DNA from 4 places in the Janthinobacterium sp. BJB301 genome. Region 3 is predicted to be linked to each of the others. Evidence: predicted binding sites of a transcription regulator. Region 3 holds the regulator's gene; each other region holds the start of a gene.

Evidence for each region. The regulator LexA, encoded in region 3, represses DNA repair genes until DNA is damaged. The targets are predictions, from matches to a motif close to ACTGTATNNNNATACAGT.
Region 1: the regulator LexA is predicted to act here: its motif matches at 3,694-3,711, upstream of CSQ91_RS12520 (PA0069 family radical SAM protein).
Region 2: the regulator LexA is predicted to act here: its motif matches at 2,649-2,666, upstream of CSQ91_RS17305 (DNA topoisomerase IV subunit B).
Region 4: the regulator LexA is predicted to act here: its motif matches at 4,191-4,208, upstream of CSQ91_RS22365 (putative DNA modification/repair radical SAM protein).

The regions. Positions count from the first base shown of each region.
Region 1 covers NZ_PDZJ01000001.1:2,816,646-2,824,561, forward strand. Annotated here, with positions in the region: gene CSQ91_RS12505 (VOC family protein) at 11-544, opposite strand; gene CSQ91_RS12510 (LysR family transcriptional regulator) at 671-1,639, shown strand; gene CSQ91_RS12515 (gamma-glutamylcyclotransferase) at 1,668-2,303, shown strand; gene CSQ91_RS12520 (PA0069 family radical SAM protein) at 2,489-3,631, opposite strand; gene CSQ91_RS12525 (tRNA-uridine aminocarboxypropyltransferase) at 3,760-4,467, opposite strand; gene CSQ91_RS12530 (methyl-accepting chemotaxis protein) at 4,539-6,308, opposite strand; gene CSQ91_RS12535 (lipocalin family protein) at 6,572-7,084, opposite strand; gene CSQ91_RS12540 (substrate-binding periplasmic protein) at 7,120-7,911, opposite strand.
Region 2 covers NZ_PDZJ01000002.1:881,666-889,581, forward strand. Annotated here, with positions in the region: gene kdpB (potassium-transporting ATPase subunit KdpB) at 1-378, opposite strand, end outside; gene kdpA (potassium-transporting ATPase subunit KdpA) at 388-2,193, opposite strand; gene kdpF (K(+)-transporting ATPase subunit F) at 2,193-2,282, opposite strand; gene CSQ91_RS17305 (DNA topoisomerase IV subunit B) at 2,745-4,742, shown strand; gene CSQ91_RS17310 (molecular chaperone HscC) at 4,742-6,451, shown strand; gene CSQ91_RS17315 (J domain-containing protein) at 6,464-7,916, shown strand, end outside.
Region 3 covers NZ_PDZJ01000002.1:101,287-109,202, reverse strand. Annotated here, with positions in the region: gene CSQ91_RS13835 (SPOR domain-containing protein) at 1-480, shown strand, start outside; gene CSQ91_RS13830 (CvpA family protein) at 501-989, shown strand; gene purF (amidophosphoribosyltransferase) at 1,029-2,552, shown strand; gene CSQ91_RS13820 (cystathionine gamma-synthase family protein) at 2,596-3,837, shown strand; gene lexA (transcriptional repressor LexA) at 3,904-4,539, opposite strand; gene rpsF (30S ribosomal protein S6) at 4,815-5,204, shown strand; gene priB (primosomal replication protein N) at 5,225-5,524, shown strand; gene rpsR (30S ribosomal protein S18) at 5,550-5,840, shown strand; gene rplI (50S ribosomal protein L9) at 5,868-6,323, shown strand; gene CSQ91_RS13790 (replicative DNA helicase) at 6,459-7,844, shown strand.
Region 4 covers NZ_PDZJ01000004.1:71,262-79,177, reverse strand. Annotated here, with positions in the region: gene CSQ91_RS22380 (BON domain-containing protein) at 1-292, shown strand, start outside; gene CSQ91_RS22375 (bile acid:sodium symporter family protein) at 518-1,531, shown strand; gene CSQ91_RS22370 (UdgX family uracil-DNA binding protein) at 1,483-2,967, opposite strand; gene CSQ91_RS22365 (putative DNA modification/repair radical SAM protein) at 2,943-4,175, opposite strand; gene CSQ91_RS22360 (RHS repeat-associated core domain-containing protein) at 4,388-7,916, shown strand, end outside.

The DNA of each region.
Region 1 (7,916 bases), on a different contig from region 3:
GCTACTGCGCTCAGGCTTGCGCCGGCGCGTGCATCCAGGCGGCGTGTTTTGGCGCGCGGCGCGTCTGCGACCATTCTTCCAGCATTTCCCATTTGACGGCGTCCAGTTTGGCCATCATCTCGGGCGTGCCCACGTTGGCCGCCAGTTCCAGGCGGTGGCCGTTGGGGTCGAAGAAATAGATCGACTGGAAGATGGCGTGGTTGACGGGACCGAGCACCTCGATGCCGCCGGCTACCAGGCGCTCCTTGGCGGCCAGCAGCTCTTCCATGCTGCCCACTTCCAGCGCCAGATGCTGCACCCAGGCCGGGGTATTGCGGTCGCGGTCCATCGGCGGCTGCGTCGGCAGCTCGAAGAAGGCCAGCACATTGCCCTGGCCCGCGTCGAGGAAGACGTGCATGTACGGGTCCGGCGCCTTGGTCGACGGCACCAGGTCTTCGGCGATGGCGAGGACGAAATTCATGTTCAAATGCTTGACGTACCACTCGACGGTCTTCTTCGCGTCGATGCAGCGGTAGGCGACGTGGTGGATTTGCTTGATCTTCATGTGCTTGTCTCCAATGGATGGCGCCCTGGGCGCAATGGCTGGCCTGTTTTTCAGCTTTTCACCATTAGAATCGAGTTCCAGCTATCATACAAACAATTTTTAACCATTGATTTATCGGATTATCTTATGAGTCCCAGCCTGCGGCAGATGCGCGCCTTCGTGGCACTGGCCAAGACCGGCAGTTTTACCCTGGCCGCCGAATACCTGCACGTGACGCAGTCCGCCTTGAGCGGCTTGATCAAGGAACTGGAAAGCGTGCTGGGCGTGCGCGTGGTCGAGCGCAGCACGCGCAAGACGCAGCTGTCCGAAATCGGCCGCGAACTGTATCCGCTGTTTGAAAAGATGATCGAAGACCTCGATGGCGCCATGGCTGGCATCGCCCAGCGCAAGGCCCTGAAGACAGGCCTGGTGCGCATTGCCGCGCCGCAGATGATGGCGTGCACCCTACTGCCGGAAGTGATCGCCGCCTACCGACAGGCGCACCCGGACGTGCAGCTGCGCCTGGTCGACTGCCCCGTGGAGAATGTCTCGGCGCGCGTCTTCAGCGGCGAAGTCGATTTCGGCATCGGCCCCGAGCGCGATCCGACGGCGGAAATCGCCGCGCAAGTGCTGTTCGAAATGCCCTTCGTGCTGGTCTTTCCCGAACAGCACCCGCTGCGGCAAAAGGAAAGGGTCACCTGGGCCGACGTGGGCGACTACCCGTTCATTTCGCTGCAGGGACAATTTACGGAACGCCTGCTGCGCGACATGCACGGCGCGTTTCGCGAGCTGTCGCTCAATCCCTATAACGAAGTGACCTTCATGACGACGGCGCTGGCCATGGTCAGCGCCAACCTCGGCATCACGGTCTGCCTGCCGTACGCGGAACCGATGGTCAAACTATATAATTTGCACATGCGCGCCCTGCACGAGCCGGAACTGACGCGGCGCTTCTTCGTCTACACGAAGACGGGACGGTCGCTGTCGCCGGCGGCCGAAAGCTTCATGGCCTTCCTGTTCCAGTTCGTCGAGACGCACGAATGGAACGTGGGGGCGAACGGCGGCGCAGCACGTGTGGCCTTGCCTGCGGACGGTTCGGCCGCCGCCCCTTTATAATGGCACATCACTCCATACCGCCCGCACCATGACCCAAGCTGCCCTGAACGAGCTGTCGTCCATCGACGCCGCCACCATCGCCATCAACCAGCGCATGAACAAATTCGACGGCCACGCACAGGTCTGGCTGTTCGGCTATGGCTCGCTGATCTACAAGGCCGATTTCCCCTACATCGAGCGCCGCCCGGCCAGCATCGCCGGCTGGACGCGGCGCTTCTGGCAAGGTTCGCACGACCACCGGGGCACGCCGATGGCGCCAGGCCGGGTCGCCACCATCGTGCCGCAGGCAGGCGCCGTGTGCGACGGCATGGCTTACCTGATCACGCCCGAAGTCTTCGCCCACCTCGACCACCGCGAAAAGAACGGCTACCTGCGTTTAGCCACCGACATCATCTTCGACGATGGCAGCAAGGTTGAAGGCCTGGTGTACATCGCCAACGAGGAAAACGCCGCCTTCCTCGGTGCCGCTCCGGAACTGGACATCGCGCGCCAGATCGCCCGTTCAAACGGCCCCAGCGGCCCGAACAGCGAATACCTGCTGCACCTGGCCAGCGCCCTGCGCGAACTGGGCAAGAGCGACCCCCATGTCTTTGCCATCGAGCAACATCTGGCACAGATGCAGACACAGACACAGACACAGACACAGGATAACGCGGCAGGATAGCGCCCCAACATAGCACCGCACGGCAGCACCGCGGCACCCTGCGGTGCCCGGGCAAGACCCTGTCTCCGGGTTCCCGGACGATGGCGCGCCACTCCCGGCGACCTTCCCCCGGCCGCAGGTCAGCGTCGCCCGCCTTTCAGCTTGTGAGCGCGCCCCAGCATTCTCGGCCGTGACAATGACTTAACTTAAAACAAATCCAGCTGCCCCGCATTGCCATTTTTTACTTTCGCGCCCAGCGGCGGCACCACCAGCGGGCGGCGGAACTGCGTGCAATCGAGCTGCTTGAAGCGGCCGCCCTTGCCATGCAAGCCCAGCCGGTGCACGGCTTTTTCAAAGCGTTGGCGGATGAGGTCGGCCCATACGCCTTCCCCCCGCATGCGCGCGCCGAACGCGCTGTCGTAATCCTTGCCGCCACGCATTTCGCGCACCCGGTTCATCACGCGCTGGGCCCGTTCGGGGAAGTGTGCTTCCAGCCATTGCTGGAACAGGGGGCTCACTTCCCACGGCAGACGCAGCACCACATAATGGGCGTGGATGGCGCCCGCGTCGCGCACGGCTTCGAGCAACTGCTCGATTTCCGGTTCCGTCACGAACGGGATGATGGGCGCAATGCTCACGCCCACGGGGATGCCCGCCTCCGTCAGGGTGCGGATCGTGCGCAAGCGCCGCGCCGGGGCGGCCGCGCGCGGCTCCAAGGTGCGCGCGATGGCCGGGTCGAGCGTGGTGACAGTGACGGCCACGGCGGCCAGGCGCCGGGCCGCCATGGGAGCCAGAATGTCGATATCACGCTCGATCAGCGACGATTTCGTGATCAGCGCCACGGGGTGGTCGCATTCGTGCAGCACTTCCAGCACGCGCCGCGTCAGCTGCCGTTCGCGTTCGCACGGCTGATACGCATCCGTGTTGACGCCCACGGCGATCGGTTCGGTCACATAGGATGGCTTGGCCAGTTCGCGCCGCAAGAGTTCGGGGGCGTTCACCTTGGCGTAGATGCGGCTTTCGAAGTCCAGGCCCGGCGATAGCCCCAGATAACTGTGCGTGGGGCGGGCAAAGCAATAGATGCAGCCATGTTCGCAGCCCCGGTATGGATTCAGCGAGACATTGAACGGCAAATCGGGCGAAGCATTGCGCGTGAGGATGGTGCGCGCCTGCTCGTCGCTGACCTGCGTCTTCCAGCCCGGCGCCGCCGCCTCTCCAGCCTCCTCATCCAGGCCGCCCACGCTCCAGCCGTCATCGAAACCGGCGCGCGCGTGCACCTCGTAGCGCCCTTGCAGGTTCGAGACTGCCCCGCGCCCCTTCCGGGCTTTCAGCGATTGCGGCGGCAACATGGCTTGCCCGGCGAAGCTGTCATCGTGCTCTGGAATGATTGCTTTCATGAACGGCCCCATCAACTGTATATACGTACAGTATACTATGCCGCTGTGCGGACAAGATCAAGGGCTGGCGTAATGCTGTTTCACGCTTTTTCGCCATGCGGCATGACATAACTCAACTGCTGCGCGACAAAACCGTCAAATGCCGCGATCAGGGGAACGAAGCGCTCCGCGTCCTGCTCCAACTGCATGAGGGCATAACACGTCGCCTCCAGGGTCGATAGCTGGTCTGGCGCGTGCGCCTTGCGGATCAGGTAATGGGATGCGGGCGTATCGCGCAGGGGCAGGCGCGGCAGCTGTTGCAACAGGGGATTCAGATACAGCATCTTGCGGCTCTTGCGCCAAGTAGCGTCCAGCACCACCAGCCGCAACCGGGCCGAGAATCGGGCCGGATCAAGCAAGATGGCAGGGTCGAGCGCTGGCGGCGGCGCGATGCCCAGCGAGCGGTCGCCGGGCGTCTCCGGATACAGCAGCACGTTGTGCTTGCCGTCCAGCAATTCAGCGAGCGTATCGGGAGCAAACTGCTCGCCCGTCAACATGCGGCTGTTGGGCAAGCTCAGGTGCAGCAAGCGGGCGCTGCCCTTGGCATTGTGGATTTCCAGCGGATGCTGCAGGATCAGCACGTCCACCGCGTGGGAAACGGGGGCGATCCAGCGGCAGATGCAGCTGGATGCGGCGCGCAGGCAGGCTGGGCAGCGCGCCCGTTTGGCCGGTTCCGCCAGGGAGGACGAGGCAGCGGCAGGGCTGGAGATAGCGCTGGAAATCGGGCTGGAGGTACGGCGGGTAGTCATGGCGGAGCGCGTTCGCGGCTGTCTTCAAGCCGCGATTGTAGCGCCCACGCCATGCCAAGGGGAATCTGCGCTTAAAACTCTTCCCATTCGTCGGCGCCCGACGCCACCGGCGCCTTCGACACGCGTGCGCGCGCAGCTTCCGCTTGCGCCGACTTGCCCGGCGCGGGCGCGGCTACGGTTGGCGCCGGCGCACGGTGCCTGGCAGGCTGGATGGCGGGCCGCATGACGGGTCGCATGGCAGATTTTGCTGGCGCAGACGCTGTCACGGACGGACCAGCACTGGCCGAAACATAGTGCTGCGTTGCATCGAGCTTGAACAGGCCCACCACGTCAGCCAGCTTGGCCGCCTGTTCCTGCATGGATTCGGCCGCCGCGGCCGCTTCTTCCACCAAGGCCGCGTTTTGCTGCGTCACCTGGTCCATCTGGCCGATGGCCTGGTTGACTTGTTCGATGCCGGCGCGCTGCTCATCACTGGCGTCGGTGATCTGGTTCATGATCTGCGTCACATGGCTGATGCTTTGCACGATCTCGTCCATGGTACGGCCCGCCTTGTCCACCAGTTGCGAACCGGCCTCGACCTTTTGCACGGAATCGTCGATCAAGCCCTTGATTTCCTTGGCCGCCGCGCTGGAACGCTGCGCCAGGTTGCGCACTTCGGACGCCACGACAGCAAACCCACGGCCCTGCTCGCCGGCCCTGGCCGCTTCCACGGCCGCATTCAGGGCCAGGATATTCGTCTGGAAGGCGATGGCGTCGATGACGCTGATGATGTCGACAATCTTGCGCGAGGAATCGTTGATCGAGCCCATGGTGCTGACCACTTCCGACACCACCACGCCGCCCTTGCTGGCGATCTGCGACGCGTCGATGGCCAGCTGGTTGGCGCTGCGCGCATTGTCCGCATTGAGTTTCACGGTGGACGTCAGCTCTTCCATGGAAGACGCCGTCTCTTCCAGCGAACTGGCCTGCTCTTCCGTGCGTGACGACAAGTCCAGGTTGCCGGCGGCAATTTCGCTCGACGCCGTGCTGATGGATTCCGTGCCCGCGCGCACCTGGCCCACGATACTGACCAGTTTATCGTTCATGTTTTTCAGCGCATGCATCAATTGCCCTGTCTCATCGCGGCTTTCCACGACAATATGGCTGGTCAGGTCGCCGGCGGAAACGGCTTCCGCCACTTCGACGGCACGCGTGATGGGGCGCGTGATCGAGCGCGTGATCCAGTAGGCGCAGGCGATGCCCAGCAAGATGGCCACCACGCCCAGCGAGATCAGCAGCATGCGGCCATTCTCGTAGCGCGAACGGATTTGCGCGGCCGTTTCATCGAGCAGTTTGGCTTCCAGCAATTCCAGCTTCTTCAGCGACGCCAGGTAGACGTCGCGCTTGACGGCCATGTCGCCTTCGTACAGGCGCTTGCCCAGTTCCAGGTCGCCCGCATTCTTGGCCTTGAACACATTCTTGCGCACTTCCGTGTAGGCCTTGCGCGTGCTCAGTACTTCCTGGTACAGCGCCTGCTCGTCCGCGCTCAGTTCGCTCTTGCCGATATCGTTCTGGATTTCCGTGGCGCGTGCAGACGAGACCGCCATTTCCTGTTCAAACTGCTTCTGGTGTTCGGGATCGCTGACTTTCCAGGCGGCCGCCGTGCGCGCCGCATTGACCTCGATGACCTTGGTCCATTCACCGATCAGGCGCTCGTTGCGCACCTTGACGTTGACGAGCGCATCGGTTTCCTTGCTGGCGCTTTGCATCTGCACGATGCCCACCACGGTCAGGCTGGTCAACAGGAGCAGGACGGCGGCAAAACCGCCACCGAGACGTACGCCGATTTTGAGGTTTTTCATTGCGTGATTCCTATCTGAAGAAAAACGATGCACAGACGCCACGAAACCGACCTACTGCTACGTATCATATAGCAGGCATCTGCCGTGCGGCAATCACGAGCGGTGGCGCAACGGACACTCGCCACCGGAATGGCAGCGCGCCGCAGCGCACTACTTTGGAGCAGATTGTGAGTGAATCAGAGTGGTATTGCAAGAAATAACATGCAGAAAAGCAACAGCCAGAAGGCGGTATGCCGCCACGAACGGGCGGCAGGCAAGCAAGGTCAGTTTTGCTTTACATAGATCAATTTTGACGTATCGAAACCCAGGCCAGCGGCTTTCTCTACCAGGCGCTGCTGCAAGGGCGGGTCCATGGTTGGCGTGCGCGACAGCAACCAGAAGTAAGACTTGTCGGGGCCGCTGATCATGGAATAGCTGTAATTTTGCTGGTCGAGGTCGAAGACGATGTAGGAACCATAGAAGGGACCAAAAAACGACACCTTCAGGTAGCCCACGTCTTTCTTGTCGACGAAATACGCCTTGCCTTCCGCGTCCTTCCAGACAGCGTCCGCATCCTTGTAGCCGCGGTTGAGCACTTTCAGGCCGCCATCCTGGCGCAGGCTGTAGTCGGCCGTCACCTGGCTCAGGCCCCGCTCGAAGGAATGATCGAGGCGCGCGATCTCATACCATTTGCCCAGATAGCGGGCCGTGTCGAAGTTATTGACGGGATGAATATTCTCGGGCCGGCCCACACAGCCGGCCAGCACGAGCACACACAGGAACAGCAATTTTTTCATGGTCTTCTCCATCGGGTGAAATCAAGGTTGCAACGTCAGGGTTGCAATGCGTGGTCGACGATGCGGCGGATCGCGCCATTGTTCTGCATGCGCACGATGGCGGCATTGAATTGTTCGATAAAATCATCGCGATACGGGTAGGCGGCAGGCCGGCGTTCCGTAAAACCCAGGTGGCCCTGCTGGCTGGCCAGCTGTGCGGTTTCGTGTATCGCCTGCATCGGCGTGCCCGGCGGACCCTCGCGCCGGATGCGCTGCAATTCCCACTGCGCCGACAGGCGGTCGCTGACATAGCAATCGATGCGCCCGCGCATCAGCTTGAGCAGATTCGTGCGCGTGCCCTTGGCCGTATCGAACACGATGTTGGCCGCTTGCACGGCAGCCGTCAGCTTCGCATCGCCCAGCAAAAAACCCGCGTTCACGCCGATGTGCAGGCCGCCGTAATCGGCGGGCCACTGCCGCAGCGTACGTTTGGCCAGCACGTCCTGGTTGCACAGCACCACCAGCTGCTCCATCAGCAGCGGCACGGAATAGCGCACATACGGCCGCTCGCTGCGCCACGAATACGGTGGATACAGGGCAAACGCCTCGCCCGTCTGCAGCATCAGCACGCCCCGTTTCCAGGGCACGGGGCGCAGCTGCACCGCATACTGCGGCATCGATTGCACGGCTTCGCGCACGATCTCCGTGTAGATGCCTTTCATCTGGCCATGTTCAACATAGGAGTACGGAGGATAATCATCGTCGCCATAAATCACCAGGGGCACCGCAGCTCCGGCCCGCGCGCTGGCAGCGATGAACAGGCATAGCGCGGCAGGAAAAAAGAGCATTCTGA
Region 2 (7,916 bases), 780 kb from region 3:
CAGGTCGGTGGCCGGCGTGGGCAGCCAGGAAGTGCCGTATTTCGGCGTCTGCATTTTCTTTGCCATCACCGTTTGCTTGAGGGCGCGCAGGGACGCGGCTTGCGCCTTGCTGCGGCCTTCGGCCAGCGCCTCGGCAAAGTTCGCGAACAGCACGGTAAACCACAGCCACACGGCGACGGCGACGATGAAGCCGAATGGCGCTTCGCCCTGGCCATTCAGGGCCTGGATGGCCAGCAGGGTCGTGATGATGCTGCCCACGTAGACGACGAACATCACGGGGCTGCGCCACTGCGTGCGGGGGTCGAGTTTTTTGAACGCATCGACGACGGCGGGGCCGATCAGTGCGGAATCGAACAAGGTCAGGCTTGTGCGTGACATGGTAGCCTCTTATTTGATGAAAAGTTGCAGGTGTTCGACGATCGGGCCCAGGGCCAGCGCGGGAACGTAATTCAAAACGCCGACGAGCACGACAACGCCGATCAGCAGGCCGATGAACATGGGGCCGTGCGTGGGCATGGTGCCGGCATTGGCCGACAGGCGCTGCTTGGCCGCCAGCGAACCGGCCACCGCCAGCACGGGCACGATCACGCCGAAGCGGCCGAACCACATGGCGATCGCCAGCATCACGTTGTAGAACGGCGTGTTGGCGGACAGGCCGGCAAACGCGCTGCCGTTGTTGTTGGCCGCCGACGTGAAGGCGTACAGGATTTCGGAAAAACCATGCGCGCCCGGATTGGCCACGCCAACCGTGCCCGGTTCGACCATCACGGCGATCGCCGTGCCCGTCAAGACCAGGGCTGGCGTGACCAGGATGGCCAGCGACACCATCTTCATTTCATAGGCCTGGATTTTCTTGCCCAGATATTCGGGCGTGCGGCCTATCATCAGGCCGGCGATGAAGACGGCCAGGATGGCGAACATCAGCATGCCGTACAGGCCCGTGCCCACGCCGCCGAAAATCACTTCGCCGAACTGCATCAACAGCAGCGGCACCATGCCGCCCAGGGGCATGTAGGAATCGTGCATGGAATTGACGGCGCCGCACGATGCGGCCGTCGTCACCGCCGCGAACAGGGTCGAGGAGCTGATGCCGAAGCGCGTTTCCTTGCCTTCCATATTGCCGCCCGATTGCAGGCTGCTGGCCTGCTGGTCCACGCCCAGGGCTTGCAGGGCAGGATTGGCTTGCTGCTCGGCGCTCATCACGCCAGCCGTCATGACGACAAAGATCAGGGTCATGGCGGCCAGCACGGCCCAGCCCTGGCGCATGTCGCCCACCATGCGGCCGAACGTGAAGCACAGGCCGGCGGGGATGATGAAGATGGCCAGCATCTGCAGGAAGTTCGACAGCACGGTGGGGTTTTCATACGGATGCGAGGAATTGGCGTTGAAGAAGCCGCCGCCATTCGTGCCCAGCAGCTTGATCGACTCCTGCGACGCGACGGGGCCCATGGAGATCGTCTGCGTCGTCGCCACCTGCGCTTCCATCACGGGCTTGCCGGCCGCATCCAGCACGGGCTGGCCGTCGGCCGTCACTTTCGGCGTTTCATACGCCACGTGGTCGAGCAGGGTCACTTCCTTGTAGGCGGAAAAATTCTGGATCATGCCTTCGCCCATGAAGACGACGGACAGCGCCAGGGACAGCGGCAGCAGGATGTACAGGGTCGAGCGCACCAGGTCGACCCAGAAATTGCCGATCGACTTGCCCGAGCGCGAGGCGAAGCCGCGCACCAGCGCGAAGATCACGGCGATGCCGGTGGCCGCCGAAAAGAAGTTCTGGCAGGCAAGGCCCAGCATCTGGGTCAGGTAGCTCATGGTCTGTTCGCCGCCGTAGCCCTGCCAGTTGGTATTGGCGACGAAGCTGACGGTGGTATTGAACGAGGAATCGGGGCTGACGGCGCCCAGTCCCTGGGGATTCAAGGGCAAGAAGCCCTGCAGGCGCTGCAGGCCGTAGACGAAGACGGCGCCCACGGTATTGAAGACGATCAGGGCGATGGCATAGCTTTTCCAGCCCATGGCCTTGTCGGCGGGAAGGCCGGACCAGCGGTACAGCAGGTTTTCCAGCTTTTGCAGCCAGCCCAGGCCGCGCACGGGGCCATCGCCGGCCACCCTGGCCATGTACAGGCCCAGCGGATAGCCGGCGGCCAGCAGCACGGCGAGGAAAGCCACCAGTAACAGTATCGATTGCGTCGTCATCACAGTTCCTCCGCCTTCAGCAGCGCCACCAGCAAATACACGAGCAGGCCAGCCGAGACGACGGCGCCCAGCACATAAAACGCGTTCATTTGACGCTCCCTAATTTGTCGCAGGCGACGGCAAAGCCGGCCGCCACGACGAAAAACACGGCAATCAAGCCGAGATACACGAGATCCATTCCCACCCTCATTCAGGTTTGTTTTGATAGTGAGCAGATTAGCCAAAAGGGTCTAAAAAATTCGTAAAGACTGGGGAGGCAGCTGTAAACAAGATGTAAAAACGGCGGCTTTACCGCATAAAATCCAGCACAATTGGCGCAAAACCACGCGCGCGGCGCACTGTTGTTGCCTTGGAGTAGCGCTATTGCCCGCCGATCAAGATAGAATGCGCGAGCGTCCGCACAAGGACGCCAAGCCTGCCGCACTGCCCTCCCCCAGTGACGCTGGACGGGATATACTGTATATTCATACAGTTATCGCCGCCGCTGTCATTGCGCCCGCAGTGCCCTGGCCTGGCGTTCCAACCACTGTCTTTACTTAGCTTGAACACGTATGGCCACTAAAAAACCAGCATCCGACTACAGCGAATCATCCATCCGTGTCCTGAAAGGACTGGAACCCGTCAAGCAGCGCCCGGGGATGTACACCCGCACTGAAAATCCGCTGCACATCATTCAGGAAGTGATCGACAATGCCTCCGACGAGGCGCTGGGCGGTCATTGCACGCATATCGCCGTCACGCAAAACACGGATGGCAGCATTACCGTCGAAGACAATGGCCGCGGCATTCCCGTCGGCCTGCACCCGGAGGAAGGCGTGCCGACGGTGGAAATCGTGTTTACACGGCTGCACGCGGGCGGCAAGTTCGACAAGGGTTCGGGCGGCGCCTACGCGTTCTCGGGCGGCTTGCACGGCGTCGGCGTGTCCGTCACCAATGCGCTGTCGACGCGCCTGGAAATCACCGTCTGGCGCAAGGAAAGCGACGGCAACGGCTTGCACCACATGGTGTTTGCGAATGGCGACGTGATCGAGCCCTTGAATTCCCGCCCCGCCCCGCGCGACGGCAAGAAGTCGGGCACGCGCGTCACGGCCTGGCCCGACGCAAAATATTTTGATTCGCCCAACATCTCGCAAACGGAGCTGCAACGCCTGCTGCGCTCGAAAGCCGTGCTGCTGCCGGGCGTCACCGTGACGCTCACCAACGCGAAGACGGGCGACACGCAGACCTGGCAGTACGCGGAAGGCTTGCGCGGCTACCTGACCGAAACGCTGGCGCAGGTATCGAATGGCGAAACCCTGATTCCCCTGTTCGAAGGCGCGCAGTATGCGGGCCCGGACTCGGAAGGCTTTGCCGAGGGCGAAGGCGCGGCCTGGGTGGTGGCGTGGACGGAAGAAGGCACCATCGTGCGCGAATCGTATGTCAACCTGATCCCCACCTCGAATGGCGGCACGCACGAATCGGGCTTGCGCGACGGCCTGTTCGGCGCCGTGAAGAACTTCGTCGAAATGCACTCGCTGCTGCCGAAAGGCGTGAAGCTGCTGCCCGAAGACGTGTTCGCGCGCGCTTCCTTCGTGCTGTCGGCCAAGGTGCTGGACCCGCAATTCCAGGGCCAGATCAAGGAACGCCTGAACTCGCGCGACGCCGTGCGCCTCGTCTCGACCTTCACCAAGCCGCCGCTGGAACTGTGGCTGAACCAGCACGTCGACTACGGCAAGAAGCTGGCCGATCTTGTGATCAAGCAGGCGCAGTCGCGTCAGCGCTCGCTGCAAAAAGTGGAAAAGAAAAAATCCTCGGGCGTGGCCGTCCTTCCCGGCAAGCTGACCGACTGCGAATCGTCGGACATCGCGCGCAATGAACTGTTCCTCGTCGAGGGCGACTCGGCGGGCGGTTCGGCCAAGATGGGGCGCGACAAGGAATTCCAGGCGATCCTGCCCCTGCGCGGCAAGGTCTTGAACTCGTGGGAAACGGACCGCGACCGCCTGTTCGCCAATAACGAGATCCACGACATTGCCGTCGCCATCGGCGTCGATCCGCACAGCGTGGGCGATACGCCCGACCTGTCCGGCCTGCGCTACGGCAAGATCTGCATCCTGTCCGACGCGGACGTGGACGGCTCGCACATCCAGGTACTGCTGCTGACGCTGTTCTTCAAGCACTTCCCGGCCCTGATCAACAAGGGACACATCTGCATCGCCCGTCCGCCTTTGTACCGCGTGGATGCGCCGGCGCGCGGCAAGAAGCCGATGCAGAAAATCTATGCGCTCGACGACGGCGAACTGCTTGCCATCGAGGACAAGCTGCGCAAGGAAGGCGTGAAACAGGGCGCCTGGTCGATCTCGCGCTTCAAGGGCCTGGGCGAGATGAATGCCGAGCAGCTGTGGGAAACGACGATGAACCCGGACACGCGCCGTTTGCTGCCCGTCACGCTCGGTGAAGTCGACCACATGGCCTCGGCCTCCCGCTTCAATATGTTGATGGGCAAAGGCGAAGCGGCCGGACGCCGCGCCTGGATCGAAGAACACGGCAATGAGGCGGAGGCGGATATCTGATGATCATCGGTATCGACCTGGGCACCACCAACAGCCTGGTCGCCATCTGGCGCGATGGCAAGGCTTCCATCATCCCGAATGCGCTCGGTGAACACCTGACGCCGTCGTGCGTCAGCATCGACGACGACGGCACCGTGCTGGTGGGCCGCGCCGCGCGCGAGCGCCTGCAGACGCACCCGCAACTGACGGCGGCCGTCTTCAAGCGCTACATGGGCAGTGAAAAGAAGATCACCCTCGGCACGCAGCAATTCCGTCCGGAAGAGCTGTCGTCGATGGTGCTGCGCGCGCTGAAGGAAGATGCCGAAGCCTTCTTGGGGCACAAGGTCGAGGAAGCCATCATCACCGTGCCCGCGTATTTCAGCGATGCGCAGCGCAAGGCCACGCGCATCGCCGGCCAGCTGGCGGGCTTGCGCGTGGAGCGCCTGCTGAACGAACCGACGGCCGCCGCGCTGGCCTACGGCATCCGCGACAAGGAACAGGAAAGCAAATTCCTCGTCTTCGACCTGGGCGGTGGCACCTTCGACGTGTCGATCCTGGAACTGTTCGAAGGCGTGATGGAAGTGCGCGCCTCGGCCGGCGACAATTTTCTGGGCGGCGAAGACTTCGTCACCGTGCTGGTCGACGCCTTTTTGGAAGGCAGCGGCTTGCGCGATGCGGCCGGCAGCCGCCTGTTCGACCCGCGCCAGCAGCAGCTGCTGCGCGATGAGGCAGAGCGCGTCAAGCGCCTGCTGTCGGACCAGCCATCCGTGCGCATGGCCACGCGCTACCAGGACAAGGAATACAGCTGGGAGATCAGCGAAGACAAACTGGCGCAATTGTGCGAGCCCCTGCTAGCCCGCCTGCGCCTGCCCGTGGAACGGGCGCTGCGCGACGCCACCATCCGCGCCGCGGAATTGAATGAAGTTGTGCTGGCCGGCGGCGCCACGCGCATGCCGCTGGTGCGCAAACTCGTCTCGCGCATGTTCGGCCGCTTCCCCGCCATCCACCTGGATCCGGACGAAGCCGTGGCGCTGGGGGCCGCCGTGCAAGCGGGACTCAAGATGCGCGACGCGGCGCTCGACGAAGTGGTCATGACGGACGTGGCGCCGTACTCGCTGGGCATTTCCATTTCGCGCCAGGTCGGCGCGAACCAGTATGAAGGCGGGCATTACCTGCCCATCATCGAGCGCAATTCCGTGGTGCCCGTCTCGCGCACGGAAAACATCACCACCATCCACGACAACCAGAAGGAAATCAACGTGGCTATCTTCCAGGGCGAGTCGCGCCTGGTGGCCGACAATGTCTTCCTCGGCAAGATCAGCTTCCCGATACCCGCGAAAAAGGCGGGCGAAATCGGCATCGACGTGCGCTTCACCTACGACGTCAGCGGCGTGCTGGAAGCGGAAGTGACAGTGCTGGCCACGCAGGAAAAGCACAAGATGATCATCAGCGACAACGCGGGCGTGATGACGCCGGAACAGATCGAGCAGCGCTTTGCGGAACTGGCCGACCTGAAGATCCACCCGCGCGAGCAGATGGAAAACCGCACCCTGGTCACGCGCGCCGACCGGCTGTACGAACAGTCTCTGGGCGACGTGCGCCAGTACCTGGCGGCGCACACGGCCAACTTCCAGGCCGCGCTGGAAACGCAGGACCCGAACACCATCCGCAAGGCACGCCAGGCGCTCGACGAAGTGTTGCGCCAGGTCGAGAGCGAGAGCTTCCTGTAAATGGACGGCGGCATGGACAACGGACAGCGCAGCCTGTGGGCAATCCTGGGCACGGAGCCGACGGGCGACGAGCGCACCCTCAAGCGCGCGTATGCGAAGCGTCTGAAGGTGACGCGTCCCGAAGACGATCCGGCCGCCTTCCAGGAACTGCGCGAAGCGTATGAATACGCGCTGCGCCATGCGCACCTGTTTGCCGAGGAATTGCCGGAACCGCAAACACCCGAAGCGGAAGCGCCAGCAGCGCCGCCGATGGAACCGGCCGACTTGTGGGGCGTCATCGACGAACCCGCGCAGGAGCCGCCCGCAGAACTGTGGGGCGTCATAGCCCAGGAACAGACGCCGCCGCCAGAGCAATGGGGCGTGGTCGCCATCGATCCGGCGCAGGAAGCGGACAACCTGTGGCAGGGCTGCCTGGCGCTGGCGCGGCACGCGGATGCCGGCGAGGTGCTGGCCCGCATCCTGCAGGACGACGCCATGCTGAATCTCGACGTGCGCGAGGAGTTCGACCTGTGCGCGCTGCGCTATTGCGCCAGCGCCGGCTATACGCTGCCGCTGCGCCAGGCCCTGTTCGAGCAGCTGGGCTGGGACCACGATTTTTCCTACCTGGCGCGCAGCCATGCGGACCTGGTGCGCGGCGCCGTGCAGCGCTACCGGGCCGACCGCTCGTTTGCCCATTTCAGCGACAACCGCGACAGCTATCCCGGCCTGGACTGCATCATGTCGCAGCAGCCGCCATCGGCCTACGCGCGCCAGCTGTTCGATCAAAAATTCAACCTGCAGCTGCGCGAACTGCTGCACGCGATACGCTGGCAGCACGGCGAAATGCTGGCTTACAAGCTCGATACGGACCTGTTCGAGCAATGGGAGCAGGCCGTCCATGCCAAGCGCTACTTCAAGCAGACGGCGCTGGCCTCGGGCGGCCTGGGTTTCGTGCTGCACTTCATGCTCGCTGGCGTGCTCGATGCGGCCGGCTTCAAGCTCGGCGACACGGCCGCCTATGCCAGCCTGCTGGGCTTCCAGGCGCTCGCCTTTGCCCTGCTGGCCATGCATGCCTTGCGCTGGCCGGCGCCCCTGTTCGCGCGATTCGATACGCTGCAGGAAGCGCTGCAGGAACGCCTGCCCACGCTGTGGCAGCGGCCCGGCTTGCGGCAACTGGGCTGGATCGTGCCCTACCTCGTGCTGGCGCTGCTGCTGTTCCTGCCCGAACGCAGCGAGACCATGCGCCTCGTTACCGCGGCCGGCTTGTGCGCGTCGGCGCTGCTCGCGTACGCGATGAACCGCCAACTGCTGCATGGCATGCTGCTGCTCCTGTGCCTCGGCCTGTCGCTGTTCGCCGCCATGTTCATGAGCGGCAAAGGCCCTGCGGCGCTGGCCATCGGCGAGGCCATGCCATTGATATTCTGCCTGGCGGCGCTGGCCCTGCGCAGCGCCACCGGCCTGTATGGCGATTGCGGCTTCCCCGAGG
Region 3 (7,916 bases):
CCGAAACCTGAGCCCAAGCCTGAGCCCAAGCCTGTCAAGGTGGAGCCGAAGCCGGAAGCGAAGCACGAACCCAAGCCTGAGCCGAAACACGAGCCCAAGCCCGAGCCCAAGCATGAAGTAAAACCGGAAGCCAAGCCCGAGACTAAGCCTGCCAAGCCGGCGCAATCGGCCGACGATGCCGCGCGCGCGCTGGCTATCCTGGAAGGCAAGCCGCAAGAGAAAGTACAAGACAAGGCGCATGACGCCGGCAGCGGCAAGTTCGTGGTGCAGGTGGCGGCCTTGGCGACGCAGGACAAGGTCGATGAATTGCAGGACAAGCTGCGCGAAGCGGGCATCAAGTCGTACACGCAGAAAGTCTCCAGCCCGGCGGGCGAGCGCATCCGCGTGCGCGTGGGCCCGTTCGGCAGCCGCGAAGACGCCGAAAAGACCCGCGCCAAGCTGCAAAAGCTGGGCCTGGGCGGCAGCCTGGTACCGGCGTGATGTTGCAAGGCTGAGCGCGCGTGACGATCTTCGATTACCTGGTGCTGTTCGTGCTGGTGACGTCCGTGCTGATCAGCATGATGCGTGGCCTGGTCAAGGAAATACTGTCATTGGTCAGTTGGATCGTGGCTTTCGTCATTGCCAACGCCTATGGCGCCACGCTGGCGAAATTCCTGCCGGAAGCCGTGCCGGGCGAAGCCGTCCGTTTGTTGCTGGCTTTCGTGGTGCTGTTCATCGGCGTACGCATTTTGATGGGATTGCTGTCCATGACGGTCGACGCGCTCGTCAAGGTGACGGGCCTGAGCCTGGCCGACCGCACCCTGGGCAGCCTGTTTGGCGTGGCGCGGGGCCTTGTGATCGTGCTGACCGCCGTCATCTTGTGTGGCATGACTTCCATACCGCAGCAGCCATTCTGGAAAAACGCGCAGCTCAGCCCGCTCGCGGAGCAGGGCGCGCGCGCCATCAAGCCTTATCTGCCTGCCGCTTACGCGCAGCATGTGAAATTTTGAATTTTTTTTAAAATCAGTAGCACAGTTTAGGAGCACACCATGTGTGGCATCGTCGGCGTCGTTTCCCATCAACCTGTCAATCAATTGCTCTATGATGCATTGTTGCTCCTGCAACATCGCGGTCAGGACGCGGCAGGGATTGCGACCAATCACAGCAGTATGTTTTCCATGCACAAAGCCAATGGCCTCGTGCGTGACGTCTTCCGTACGCGCAACATGCGTTCGCTGCAAGGCACGACGGGCATCGGCCATTGCCGCTACCCGACGGCCGGTTCGTCGAGCGAAGAGGAAGCACAACCGTTCTATGTGAATGCGCCGTTCGGCATCACCCTGGCGCACAATGGCAACCTGACCAACTGGGAACAGTTGAAGCTGGAAATGTTCAAGAACGACCGCCGCCACATCAATACCGATTCCGATTCGGAAGTGCTGCTCAACGTGCTGGCGCATGAAATCCAGGAAGCGACGACGGGCCTGAACCTGGACCCGGAAGCCATCTTCAAGGCCGTTACCGTGCTGAACCGCCGCGTCAAGGGTGGTTACGCCGCCGTGGCGCAGATCGCCGGCGTGGGCTTGCTGGCCTTCCGCGATCCGCACGGCATCCGCCCGCTGTGCCTGGGCATCAATGAAACGGAGCAAGGTCCGGAATACCTAATCGCTTCCGAATCCGTGGCCCTGGAAGGCATGGGCTTCCGCTTCGTGCGCGACATCGGTCCCGGCGAAGCCGTCTTCATCGATGCTGACAAGCAATTGCACAGCGCCCAATGCGCCGACAATGCCAGCCTGAACCCGTGCGTGTTCGAATTCGTCTACCTGGCCCGTCCCGACTCCGTCATCGACGGTGCCTCCGTGTACGCCACGCGCCTGAAAATGGGCGAGTACCTGGCCGAGAAGATCCGCGCCGAATTGCCAGGCGTGCATATCGACGTGGTCATGCCGATTCCCGATTCCTCGCGTCCGGCCGCCATCCAGCTGGCCATGGCGCTGAACATCGAGTACCGCGAAGGCTTCATCAAGAACCGCTATATCGGCCGTACCTTCATCATGCCGGGCCAGGCGGCGCGCAAGAAATCCGTGCGCCAGAAGCTCAACGCGATCCCGTCCGAATTCAAGGACAAGGTCGTGCTGCTGGTCGACGATTCCATCGTGCGCGGCACCACCAGCCGTGAAATCGTGCAGATGGCGCGCGAAGCAGGCGCGACGAAAGTCATCTTCGCCTCGGCTGCGCCGCCGGTGATCTACCCGAACGTGTACGGCATCGACATGCCGACGCGCGACGAACTGATCGCCTATGGCCGCACGACGGAAGAAGTGTGCCGCGAAATCACGGCCGACTACCTGGTGTACCAGGATATCGGCGCGCTCAAGCAGGCCATCGCCGACGTCAACCCGGCCCTGACCAACTTCGAAGCGTCGTGCTTCGATGGCGTGTACGTGACGGGCGACGTGTCGCAGGAATACCTGGACCGCCTGGAATATGCGCGCCACCATCCGAAGGCGGCAGCGCCCGAAGATACGCCGCGTTCCCAGCTGAACCTGAACCTGGCGACAACAGAAGCGTAATTATCTTGCCCGGCTAGCGCCGGGCTTTTTTTGCTCCGCGATCATGAACGATAAAAAAAACTACGGCTTTACCACCACCATCCTGCATAACGACCGCCGCAAGGGCATCGAGCACGGTTCCCTGCACAAGCCCGTGCATACTTCCGTTGCCTTCGGCTACGGCGATGCGCGCCAGCTCGCATCCGTATTCCAGGGCAAGGAGCCCGGCTTCCGCTACGGCCGCCAGGGCAATCCGACCGTCTCCGCGCTGGAAGACAAGGTCAACAAGATGGAAGACGGCGTCGCCACGCTGTGCTTCGCCACCGGCATGGGCGCCATCGGCGCCGTTGTGCAGGCGCTCTTGCGCGCGGGCGACCATGTCGTGTCGTCGGCCTTTTTGTTTGGCAACACCAACAGCCTGTGGCAAACGGTGACGGGGCAGGGCATCGGCGTGTCGTTCGTCGACGCCACCGACGTGGCCAATGTGGCCGCCGCCATCACGCCGCAAACGCGCATCGTGTTTGTCGAAACCATCGCCAATCCGCGCACGCAGATCGCCGATCTGGCGAAGATCGGCGCGTTGTGCAAGGAACGCGGCATTTTGTACATCGTCGACAATACGATGACGACGCCCTACCTGTTCCGCCCGAAAGCCGTGGGCGCGGGCCTGGTGGTCAATGCGCTGACAAAATCCATCGGCGGCCACGGCAATGCCCTGGGCGGCAGCTTGACGGACACGGGCGTGTTCGACTGGACGCAGTATCCGAATATTTTCGACAATTACAAGAAGGCGGCGCCGGCGCAGTGGGGCATCGCGCAAATCCGCGCCAAGGCCTTGCGCGATTTCGGCGCATCCCTGGGGCCGGAAGCGGCGCACCATATCGCCGTCGGCGCGGAAACCATGGCCTTGCGCATGGACCGCACCTGCTCGAACGCCCTGGCGCTGGCCACCATGCTGGCCGCCGACCCGCGGGTAGCGGCCGTGCATTACCCGGGCTTGGCCGCGCATCCGCAGCACGCGCTGGCGACGGATTTGTTCCGCAGCTATGGCTCGCTGTTCAGCTTTGAGCTGAAGGATGGCATCGATTGCTTCGATTTCCTCAATCGTCTCAATCTTGCCATTCCAGCGAGCAATCTCGGCGACACGCGCACCTTGGTCATTCCCGTCGCCCATACGATCTTTTACGAGATGGGCGCCGAGCGCCGCGCCAGCATGGGCATCGCCGAATCCCTGATCCGCGTCTCCGTCGGTATCGAGGATGAGGCGGACTTGCTCGAGGATTTCCGTAGCGCCCTGGACGCATAAAACGCCTGGGCAATAAAAAAGGGCCGCAACAGTCATGCTGTTGCGGCCCTTTTTACATGCGGTGGTTCAATGCCAGCTGCGCATCAAGCCTACCGCCAAACCTTCCAGGGCGAATTCATCTTCCGGCGATACGGTGATGACCTTGAAGTCGGGGTTTTCCGGCAGCAATTCGATGACGGAACCCGTTTTCTTGTAGCGCTTGACGGTGACTTCGTCGCCGATGCGGGCGACAACGATCTGGCCATTCTTGGCGCTATCGACCTTCTTGACGGCCAGTAAATCGCCATCCATGATGCCGGCGTCGCGCATGGACCAGCCGCGTACCTTCAGCAGGAAGTCGGGCTTGGCCGAAAACAGGGCGGGGTCCACGTTGTAGCTCGCTTCCAGGTTTTCCTGTGCCAGAATGGGCGAGCCTGCCGCCACCCGGCCGATCAGGGGCAGCGACATCAGCAGCGCTGCCGGCACTTTCGATGGCAGGGCTTCAGCGGCCGCGCCGATCAGGCGGATGCCGCGCGAGGTGCCGGGAGAAATCTCGATCGCGCCCTTGCGGGCCAGGGCCTGCAAATGCTCTTCGGCCGCGTTGGCCGATTTGAAACCCAGTTCATTGGCGATTTCGGCACGGGTGGGAGGAAAGCCCGTGTTTTCAATCGCGTCCTTGATCAGGTTCAGGATTTGTTCTTGTCGTGCTGTCAGCTTGATCATGAGCGGTGGGTGCATACTAAAATGCTGTCTATATGAACAGTCTGTATTTTTGTACAGTATCGCCCACTATGCAAGGGGATTTCCGTGTTTTGGGCGAATTTCGCAAGAAATACTTGTCCAGGGGCGGAAAGCACGGTGGCGCGCGGGCTTTTCGGGCGCTGGTGGAAGGAATGATTGAAACGTTTGCAAAAGGCGGTTATAATCTTCGGCTGACCTTCCCACACCCGTCTTGACGCCGGGGTGGGCGATTATCAATCCGACCTGAAGGAGTTTGCATGCGTCATTATGAAATAGTCTTTATCGTCCATCCGGACCAAAGCGAGCAAGTGCCCGCGATGATCGAACGCTACAAAGCCAGCGTAACCACCCGCGGCGGTTCGGTTCACCGCGTGGAAGATTGGGGCCGCCGTCAAATGGCTTACTCGATCCAAAAGCTGCCTAAAGCACACTACATCTGCCTGAACATCGAGTGCGACAACGAGACCCTGGTCGAGTTGGAAACAGCATTCAAATTCAATGATGCCGTGTTGCGTCACCTGACCGTTAAAATGAAGAAAGCTGAAACAGCTCCTTCGCCGATGATGAAATCGGTACAACGCGAAGACGCGGCCAAAAGCCACCGCACCGAAGCACCAGCAGCCGCTCCAGCCGCAGCAGCAGCTTAATTCTTGACCAGGATCGTGCGCTGAACCAGCTACAAGTAACCGCCATCATTGCCGAGCGCGAAATATTGCGCTATACCCCGGCAGGGCTGCCGATTGTGAATGCAGTATTGCAACACAGTTCGCAGCAGATGGAAGCAGGGATTGCCCGTTTGACCGAGTTTGATGTTGCCGCGCTAGCCGCTGGCGAAATTTCAGGCAGGTTCAGTCAGGCAAGCTTGAGCGGGGTGTATCAGTTCACGGGTTTCCTGGCCAGGAAGAGCCGCAACAGCAAGAGTTTGGTGTTTCACATCATTGATTTTAGTGCAGTCAATTCTGACTAGCGCATTTTAGATACAGGAGCCTGACATGGCATTCGGTAAAAAGTTCGACAAAAATAAGCTCAAGCTTAAAGAAAAACGCAAACAGCAAAACCCGTTGTTCAAACGCAAGAAGTTCTGCCGCTTCACCGCAGCTCACGTTGAGCAAGTCGACTACAAAGACGTCGACACGCTGAAAGACTTCGTCCAAGAAAACGGCAAGATCATGCCAGCACGCCTGACCGGTACCAAAGCGCACTACCAGCGCCAAGTTGACACCGCAATCAAGCGCGCTCGCTTCCTCGCGCTGCTGCCATACACCGATCTGCACCACGCTTAATCGGTCAGATATTCCTGGAGAAGAACTATGCAAATCATTCTGTTAGAAAAAGTTGTTAACGTCGGTAACCTCGGCGAAGTCGTCAAAGTCAAAGACGGTTACGCACGTAACTTCCTGATCCCGCAACGCCTGGCACGTCGTGCTACGGCAACCGCTGTGGCTGAATTCGAAGTCAAGCGCGCCGAACTGGAAAAAGCTGCTGCCGCCAAACTGGCCGCATCGCAAGCCCAGGGCGAAAAACTGAGCGGCCTGACCGTTCAAGTTGCTCAAAAAGCTGGTGTTGATGGCCGTCTGTTCGGTTCCGTCACCAACTTCGACATCGCTGAAGCGCTGACCAAGCAAGGTTTTGCTGTTGAAAAAGCACAAATCCGCATGCCTACCGGCCCGCTGAAGATCGTTGGCGAGCACAACGTTTCGGTTGCTCTGCACACCGACGTGGTCGTGGAAGTTGTTATCGCTGTCGTACCAGACGCGAACGCGTAATCGTCTGCGGGCCTGGCCCGCAAGCGTTGCCGCACTATGAAAAGCCGGGTTCGCCCGGCTTTTTTGTGGCCTTTTTTTCGCTCAATTTCAGCCCTTTATTTTTGCCAGCACGCCGAAGCGGGTATAATTCGCGCCATGAACGCCCCCTCTGATCCGCAACTGGATTCCCTCCGTATTCCGCCGCATTCGATCGAAGCAGAACAATCCGTTATCGGTGGCCTGCTGCGCGACAATGCCGCGTATGACCGCATCGCCGACTTCATGCATGCGGAGGATTTCTATCGCTATGACCATCGCATCATCTTCGAGCAAATCGTCAAGATGGTTAACGCTTCCAAGCCAGCCGATGTCATTACTGTTTTTGAAACCCTGACCCAGCTCGGCAAGGCCGATGATGTGGGCGGACTCGCTTACCTGAACGCCATGGCGCAAAACACGCCATCGGCCGCGAACATCCGGCGCTACGCCGAGATCGTGCGCGACCGCGGCGTGCTGCGCAAGCTCATCACCGTCGCCGACGATATTTCCGGCACGGCCTTCAGCCCGCAAGGCAAGGAAGTCAAGCAGATGCTTGACGAGGCCGAGTCGAAGATTTTCGCCATCGCCGAAGAAGGCGCGCGCGGCGCCCAGGGCTGGACCGCCATCCAGCCCCTGCTGACCCAAGTGGTCGAGCGCATCGACGAACTGTACAGCCGCGACAACCAGAGTGAAATCACGGGCGTGCCCACCGGTTTCATCGACCTCGACCGCATGACCTCCGGTCTGCAGCCGGGCGACCTGGTGATCGTGGCGGGCCGTCCGTCGATGGGCAAGACGGCGTTTTCCGTCAACATCGGCGAAAACGTGGCCATCGACAGCGGCTTGCCCGTGGCCGTGTTCTCGATGGAGATGGGCGGCGCCCAGCTGGCCATGCGTATGCTCGGCTCCGTCGGACAGCTCGACCAGCACCGCCTGCGCACGGGCCGCCTGAACGACGAGGACTGGCCGCGCCTGACGAATGCGATCCAGAAGATGAACGACGCGCAGTTGTACATCGATGAAACGCCGGCGCTCAACTCGATCGAATTGCGCGCCCGTTCGCGCCGCCTGTCGCGTCAATGCGGCAAGCTGGGCCTGATCATCGTCGATTACTTGCAGCTGATGTCGGCCAATACGCCGGGCGACAACCGCGCCACGGAGATTTCCGAGATTTCACGGGGCTTGAAAGGCCTGGCGAAAGAACTCGGTTGCCCCGTGATCGCGCTGTCCCAGCTGAACCGCTCGCTGGAGCAACGCCCGAACAAACGTCCTGTCATGTCCGACTTGCGCGAATCGGGCGCTATTGAGCAGGATGCCGACGTGATCCTGTTCATTTACCGCGACGAGGTGTATAACCCCGACTCGCCAGACAAGGGAACGGCCGAAATCATCATCGGTAAACAACGTAACGGTCCAATCGGCAGCATCCGCCTCACCTTCATGGGGCAGTACACCAAATTTGGCAATTACAGTGGTGGCCTGGCGCTTTACCAAGGCGACTAACACAGCAGCACTGATATTCCATTGGCCGCCCCTTCATCAAAAGGGGCGGCTTTCTGTAGTAAATAACACGAC
Region 4 (7,916 bases), on a different contig from region 3:
GCATGCAGCTGACTCCGCCCCAAAAGCACAAGCTCCTGCTGACACCGTAGTGGCCGCCAACGCTGCCGCTGCCGTCCCTGATGAAACCATCACTTCCTCGGCCAAGGCCGCCCTGAGCGCCGATGCGCAAGCCGCTGCCCTGCCAGTCAAGGTAGCAACCCAGCAAGGTGTGGTCGTCCTGTCGGGCGACGTGCCGAGCGCCGAAGCGGGTGACCGCGTCGTGCAGATCGTCGCTTCCGTGAGCGGCGTGAAAGAAATCAAGAACGAGCTGAAAGTCAAAGCCGCCGGTTAATCCCCTCGCGGTAACGCCTCGCGCTGTACTTTACTCCGGGTTGCCCTGTCTGCGGACAGGGCATTTTTTTGTCTGTCCGGTTTGCGCCGAAAAGCCAGGCCATGCCATCAGGCAAGGAATTGGGCAATACAGGTAGAATAGCCAGTACTGGCGCCGCTCCCGGCGCTGTTTGTCATCCCCGGCACAGCATGCTGTTGCAAGGCTGTACCGTTACCAGGCTACCGCATGTCTTCTTTTTCCCCCGCTGCCCTGTTGCGCAATCTGAAACCCGATAATTTCACCATCGCCCTGCTCGTCACCGTGGGGCTGGCCACATTCCTGCCCTGCACGGGCCAGACGGCCGTGGTCTTCGGCAACATCACCACGATTGCCATCGGCGCCCTGTTCTTCCTGCATGGTGCCAAGCTGTCGCGCGAAGCCGTGGTGGCCGGCGCCATGCACTGGCGACTGCACTTGCTGGTGCTGGCCAGCACCTTTGTCCTGTTTCCGCTGCTGGGCCTGGCCCTGCGTCCGCTGGCGCTGACCTTCCTCACGCCCGACCTGTACATGGGCATTTTGTTCCTGTGCGCGCTGCCCTCTACTGTGCAATCCTCGATCGCCATGACGGCCATGGCGCGCGGCAACGTACCGGCCGCCATCTGCAGCGCCTCGGCCTCGAACTTCATCGGCATCTTCCTCGCCCCCATCCTCGTGGGCTTGCTGGTGGCCAAGGGCGCGGAAAGCAAGTCGTCGGTGGACGCCGTGCTGTCCATCGTCATGCAACTGCTGCTGCCATTCCTGGCCGGCCAGTTCCTGCGTCGCTGGATCGGCCGTTGGGTTGACCGCCATAAAGCCACCCTGAAATATGTCGATCAGGGTTCGATCTTGCTGGTGGTCTACACGGCCTTCAGCGAAGCCGTCAGCGAAGGCCTGTGGCATACGATTTCGGTGGAAACCCTGGTCGCCCTGGGCTTGATCAGCCTGCTGCTGCTGGCGCTGGTGCTGGGCATTTCCACCTTCATCAGCCGCCGCCTGGGTTTCAACAAGGAAGACGAAATCGCCATCGTCTTTTGCGCCTCGAAGAAAAGCCTGGCCAGCGGCGTGCCGATGGCCAAGGTGCTGTTTTCCACCCGTTCGCTGGGCATGGTGATCTTGCCGCTGATGTTGTTCCACCAGATTCAGCTGATGATCTGCGCCGTGATCGCGCAACGCTATGCGCGGCGCGATGAGGGGCAGGAAGTGCCTGCTTCAACGCTGTGATGGCTATCCTGCCCTAGCAGCAGCGCCTGCCGCAACCCCGCCACGATCACTTCGTAAGCCTGCCGCCGGCTCCCCTCATCCGGCGCGCGCAGCACATACGAGGGGTGATATACGGCGACCACCCAGCGTCCATCGTGCCGGATGGGCGTGCCGACCAGCGGCGTCATGCTTGCCGCGCCGTCCTGCAGGATGGACTTCAATGCCGTGCTGCCCAGCGCCACGATCACTTGCGGTTTCACGCTGGCCAATTCCTGTTCCAGCCAGCCATGGCAGGCGAGGATCTCGCGCTGCGCTGGCGTCTTGTGCAGGCGGCGCTTGCCACGAGGTTCCCACTTGAAATGCTTGACGGCATTGGTCAGGTAAATACTGTCGCGTGCCATGCCCGCTTCCTGCAGCGCCTGGTCCAGCAGCGCGCCGGCCGGGCCCACGAACGGCAAGCCTGCCAGGTCTTCCTGGTCGCCCGGCTGCTCACCCACCAGCATGATGCGCGCCTGAGAAGGCCCCGTGCCGGGCACGGCTTGCGTGGCGTGCTGCCACAGCGCGCAGCGGCGGCATTGGTCCAGGGTGGTGGGCAGGTCGCGCGGGGGCTGGGCGCGCTCGGCGGAGACCGGGATCATGGTCGCGCCGCTGCGCTGGCCCACGCTGGCCGTCTGGCCCGTGCGCCGTTCGCCGTTGGCGGCGCCGCTGAGCATGGCGGGCACGATGGCGCCTTCCGGCAAATTCTTCCAGAAACGCGAGGGGATATGGCTGCGCAGCAGGCCGGCATTGACGCGCGCGGGATTGAAGATGCTGCGGTAGTAGGTCAGCCACAGGGCTTCGCCCGCATCGTCGATATCGGCCGCGCCGCGCAGCAGGGCCGGTCCCGCGTGCAAGGTCGTGCCATCCCACAGCATGCTGGCGGTCGGCGTGGCGATCATCCAGCTGTTGGCTCCCATGCGGCGGGCGAAGTGGCGCGCCACCTGCGGCAGCACCTCGTGCGTGGGCTCGAACCAGGCCACGAAGCGTGGTGCGCCCTCACTTTCCGCCCGCTCGAGGAAACGCACATACGCATGCATGTCGTGCTCTTCGCGGCGCACGGCCTTGGCCATGGCATGCAGGCGCGCACCGTCCGCGTCGGCGGGAGAAAGTACATCGTGCTGGTCCAGTTGCCAGCGCCAGAGCACCTGGTACAGGAATGCCCAGCGGTCATGCACGTTGAAACAGGCGGCGCTTTCCAGCAATTCCACCAGGGAACGGGGCAGGCGCAGCAGTGGCGCGCTGGTATCCGTCGCATCTGGCGTCGAGGAAAACAGGTCGCCATCACCGGGCTGTGACTGCCAGGCAACGTCGGCAGGCGGCACGCCGCGCGCGATCAGTTCGCGCGCGGCCGCGCGCCACTCGTCGAACGATTGCGCCAGCCGCACCACCGTACTCATGCGGCCTGCAGCTCCGGCCATAAATTCATCTGCTGCGGCGCTTCCGCCATGGCGCGGCGCAGGTGTTCCGAGGCAGTGGTGTCGCGCGCGGGAAAGTAGTCGGCCGTGATGATGAAGGGAGCGATTTTCTTCATGCTGCAGCGCAGGCGCGACAGGTCGGCGTAGCGCACTTGCCGCAACTGGCGCAGGTCGACGATGCGCTGCGCGTTGCGCAGGCCGATGCCGGGCACGCGGGCAATCATGTGCTGCGCCGCGCGGTTCAAGTCCAGCGGAAAATGTTCGCGGTGCGCCAGGGCCCACGCCAGTTTCGGATCGATGTCGAGCGCCAGGTTGCCGCCCGTGGCGGGCAGCAGTTCGCTGGCCTGGAAACCATAGCTGCGCAGTAAGAAATCGGCCTGGTACAGCCGGTGTTCGCGCAGCATGGGCGGCGGCGCCAGCGGCACGCTTTTCGGGCTGTCGGGGATGGGGCTGAAGGCCGAGTAATACACGCGCTTGAGTTTGTAGCTGCCATACAAGGTCTCAGCCGTGGAGAGGATTTGCTGGTCGTCGCTGGCGTCGGCGCCGACGATCATCTGCGTGCTTTGCCCGGCCGGCGCGAAACGCGGCGCGCGCGGTTCTTCCGCTTTCTCATCGAGCTTGCGGCGGATGGCGCCCATGGCCAGCTTAATCGTATGCACGCTTTTTTCTGGCGCCAGCTTTTGCACGCTGTCCTGCGTCGGCAGTTCGATATTGACGCTGAGCCGGTCGGCATAGCGGCCCGCCTGTGCGATCAGGGCGGGATCGGCGTCCGGAATGGTTTTCAGGTGGATATAGCCGCGGAACTGGTGCACCTCGCGCAACTCGCGCGCCACCTGCACCAGCTGCTCCATCGTATAGTCGGCCGACTGGATGATGCCGGAACTGAGGAACAGGCCGTCGATATAGTTGCGCAGGTAAAAGTCGGCCGTCAGCTTGACCACCTCGGCCACCGTAAACCGCGCGCGCGGCACATTCGAGCTGCGGCGGTTGACGCAGTACTGGCAATCGTACAGGCAGTAATTCGTCAGCAGTACTTTCAGCAGCGAAACGCAGCGCCCGTCCGGCGTATAGCTGTGGCAAATGCCCATGCCCGTGGTGGCGCCAAAGCCGTCCTTGCCGATGGAATCGCGCTTGGGCGCGCCGCTGCTGGCGCAGGACGCGTCGTACTTGGCCGCATCGGCCAGGATTTCCAGCTTGTCCGTCAATTCCATGGCTCACCTCGATATACTGTGTTTATATACAGTATATCAGGAATGTGCAGCGACATTGCCTGCAAAGGGCCGTGTCTTTTGAATATGGAAGAATGGCCTGAAAACGGTAAGGACATTACGTATAAGCAATGAAATATAGTGCTAACATGTCAATGTTAGCTGGCGTTTCATTCTTTGAGACGCTTAGCCAAAAATACCTCCGATTCACTCTCATGTTCAGCCTATTCCAGAAAAAACTCGTTTTAGTATTCCTCGTCCTCTTCTTCCAGAGTCCGTTTGCACAAAGCTATACCATGCCCACCATCACCGTTACCGCCGAGCGGGAACGGCAGGCCTATGAAGACTGCGTTGCCATGAGCGGTGTATTTTGCCGCTGGCCCGGCGACATGTTCGACCTCTACAACCGTCCCTCGCGCGGTGCCGGCACGCCAGGCCCCGCCAATACCGATGCCGCGTCATCGAATGCCAATACGAATATCAATCGCTGCGGTGCCATGACGGCGCATCCGGTGGTCATTGCCACCGGCGAGAAGATCAAGCCTGAGGTGGATTTCCAGTCCTTGGGCCTGTACGGCCTGGGGCTGAAGCGAACCTATCGCAGCAAGCATGCGGTCGGCACCCTGTTCGGACCGCAGTGGCTGTCCAACGTGGATGTGCCCAGGTTGAAGGAACCGAATTGCGGCAATACGGGAACGGGGCGATGCATACCCCGTTCCGTGACGGTGACCGATCCCACCGGCAGCACCACCAATTATCAATTCGTCGGAGAGAACGAGTTCCCCTCGCCTCAGGATCCGCGCGCAAAATCTTATTTGTACTTATCCGGAAAGTCCGCGCGCAGCGGCGAAATGGTGTATGCCCCAGGCGCCGGTTGGACCTTGTGGGCCAACGGCAATACCTATACCTACAATAAAGTGGGGGCAATTGTCTCCATCGTGGAAGGGGCCGGCGCGCAACTCAATTTCCAGTACGGCGCCAATCCCAACCAGCTTGCCAGTGTCAGCAACAGCAGCGGCCAGCTGATCCAGTTCACCTGGGGCGGCAATGGCAAGGTGAGCCGCGTGCGTGATCCGGCGGGCAATGACTGGAACTATGAATACCATGCCAGCGGCATGCTCGCCAAGGTCACGGCGCCAGCCAGCCAGGAGGTACGCGAGTATCACTACGAGATGGCCAATCCCGTTTTGTTGACGGGGATCAGCATCAATGGGCAGCGCCATGGCCGCTATGCGTATTTCGCCGATGGCCGGGTCAGCGAAAGCGGCCTCGAGGGTGGAGAGGAGCGCGAGACGTTCGTCTATGGCGTCAATCAAACGACGGTGACCGATGCGCGTCAACAAGCGACCACCCACAAGTTTGCCCTGATCGGTGGCGAGCTGAAGCCGACATCGGTTTCCCGCGCCGGCACGGCGACGTGCGCCGCGGCGGCCGCCAGCACCGCGTATGACGCCAACGGCTACGTCGACTATACGCTGGACTGGAATGGCAACAAGACGGACTACAGCTATGACGCCGGCGGCCGCCTGCTGAGCCAGACGACGGCGGCAGGCACGGGCGCGGCGCAGACGGTCGTGCATAGCTGGAATGGGAATGAAATTGAGAAGACCGAATACCGCAATGCGGGCAACGTAGCCTACTTGCGCGTCAGCTATACCTACTACCATGCGTGGGCCCCGTCGGGAAAGCTCGAGAGCGAAACCTGGGATGATCTGAAGACCGGCAAGCAAAAGAAATTCGTGCACACGTACACGTTTTATCCGAACAGCACCATGTCGAGCTGGACAGTATCGCGCAGCCTGCCTGGTGGTGCCGCAGTCACGCGCTATGACTACGATACGCGCGGCAACCTGACTGGCATGACGAATCCGCTGGGCCACCAGCAAGCGTGGGCAGGCCATGACGGCATGGGGCGCCCATCGAGCTATACCGACAGCAATGGTGTCGCCAGTACCTATGCTTACGATGACATGGGCCGCCTGCTGGCAACGACGCTCAATGGCAGCCAGACGACGCATCTTGCCTATCATGCGGGCGACTTGGTGCGTTCCATCAGTTATCCGGACGGCAGCATGACGCAGTATCAATACACTGCCGGCGGCCGGGTCGAATACGTCGGCAATGCACTGGGGGAATTCACGCATATTGCGGTGAATGTTCCCGACAACAGCGTGCGTGTGAGTTCCGCCCTGCATCACGCGGAGGTGAGTGCTGGCGTGCCAGTCCCGGTTGCTGCCGGTGAGTTGAGCGCCACGATGGAAACGGATACCCTGGGCCGTCCGTACAGCGAGCTTGGTAACAATGGTCAGCGTCTCGACAAACGATACGATCACAATGGCAATCTCGTGAGCGTTACCGATGCGGCTGGCCGCTCAACCTCATATGCGTATGACGCCGCGAATCGTCTCGTCAAGATGACCGCGGCCGATGGCGGGGTAACCGTAAGGGCTTATGATGCCGAAGGCAGGCTGGCATCGGTGACTGATCCGCGCCCCTTGCAAACGCGTTATACCTATAATGGTTTTGGGCAGGTGACCAGCATCGTCAGTCCAGATACGGGTACCGCCACATATGGCTATGACCCGGCGGGCCGGCTGGAAAGTGAAACACGTTCCGATGGCAGAGTTACCCGCTACACCCTGGATAGTCTGGATCGTCAAATATCACGCAGTAATAGTGGTGAAACCGAGAAATTTACCTATGACGAGGGACGGTTTGGCAAGGGGCGCCTGACTGGTTTCACGGATCTGACGGGGTACACCAGCTACGCCTACAACGCATCTGGGCAGCTCACTGTACAAGTCAATAATATATACGGCACCAGCTATACGACTGTCTGGGACTATAGTGCCGCTGGTCGCCTGGAGGGCATCCATTACCCATCGGGCACGCGTACCTTTTATTCGTACGATGCTTATGGCCGCGTGAGTGAACTGTTGACGAATGCGACCGGTGTGTGGACGAAACTCGTTGATTCAGTCCTGTATCAGCCGGTCAGCGGCCAGCCTTATGCATGGCGCTACGGGAATAATTTACCACGCAGAGTGACGCTGGATGCGGATGGCCGCATTACGCGCATTTCCGGCAATGTGGAAAACGTGGAATATCGCCATAACAGTACGAATCAGATCATTGCCATGATCGATTCGGGCAATGAGCATATGAATCAGGGAATTGACTATGATGCTGCTGACCGCGTAGGACTGGTGACGCGCCGGATCGACTATCAGAGTTTCTCCTGGGACCAGGCTGGCAATCGTACAGGCCAGGCCAGGAAAGGCAGCAATTATAGTTTCGTGCTCGATAGCGGCAGCAACCGGCTCGCATCATGGAGCGGCAATGGCGAGTTTCGTAACTTCAGCTACAACCCCGTGGGCACGCTGGCCAGCGAATCGCGCCATGATGGCAGCCGTTCCTATACCTACGATGGATTCAACCGCATGCGTGGCGTGATCGTCAATGGCCGTTATGTCGGAGACTATCGCACCAATGCGCTGAACCAGCGCGTGCAAAAAGATGGAGCCGGTGGCATCACGCAAGCCATTTATGGTCCAGGCGGTGAATTGCTGGCAGAAGTGGGAGCGCAAACCAGTCATTATTTCTGGTTCAACGGCGAGCTGATTGGCTTGGCGCGTGCCAACCAGGTTTACTTTAGTCATAACGATCACCTGGGTCGTCCCGAAGTCATGAGCAATGCCAGTGGTGCCGTTGTATGGCGCGCCGCTAATGCCGCATTTGACCGCG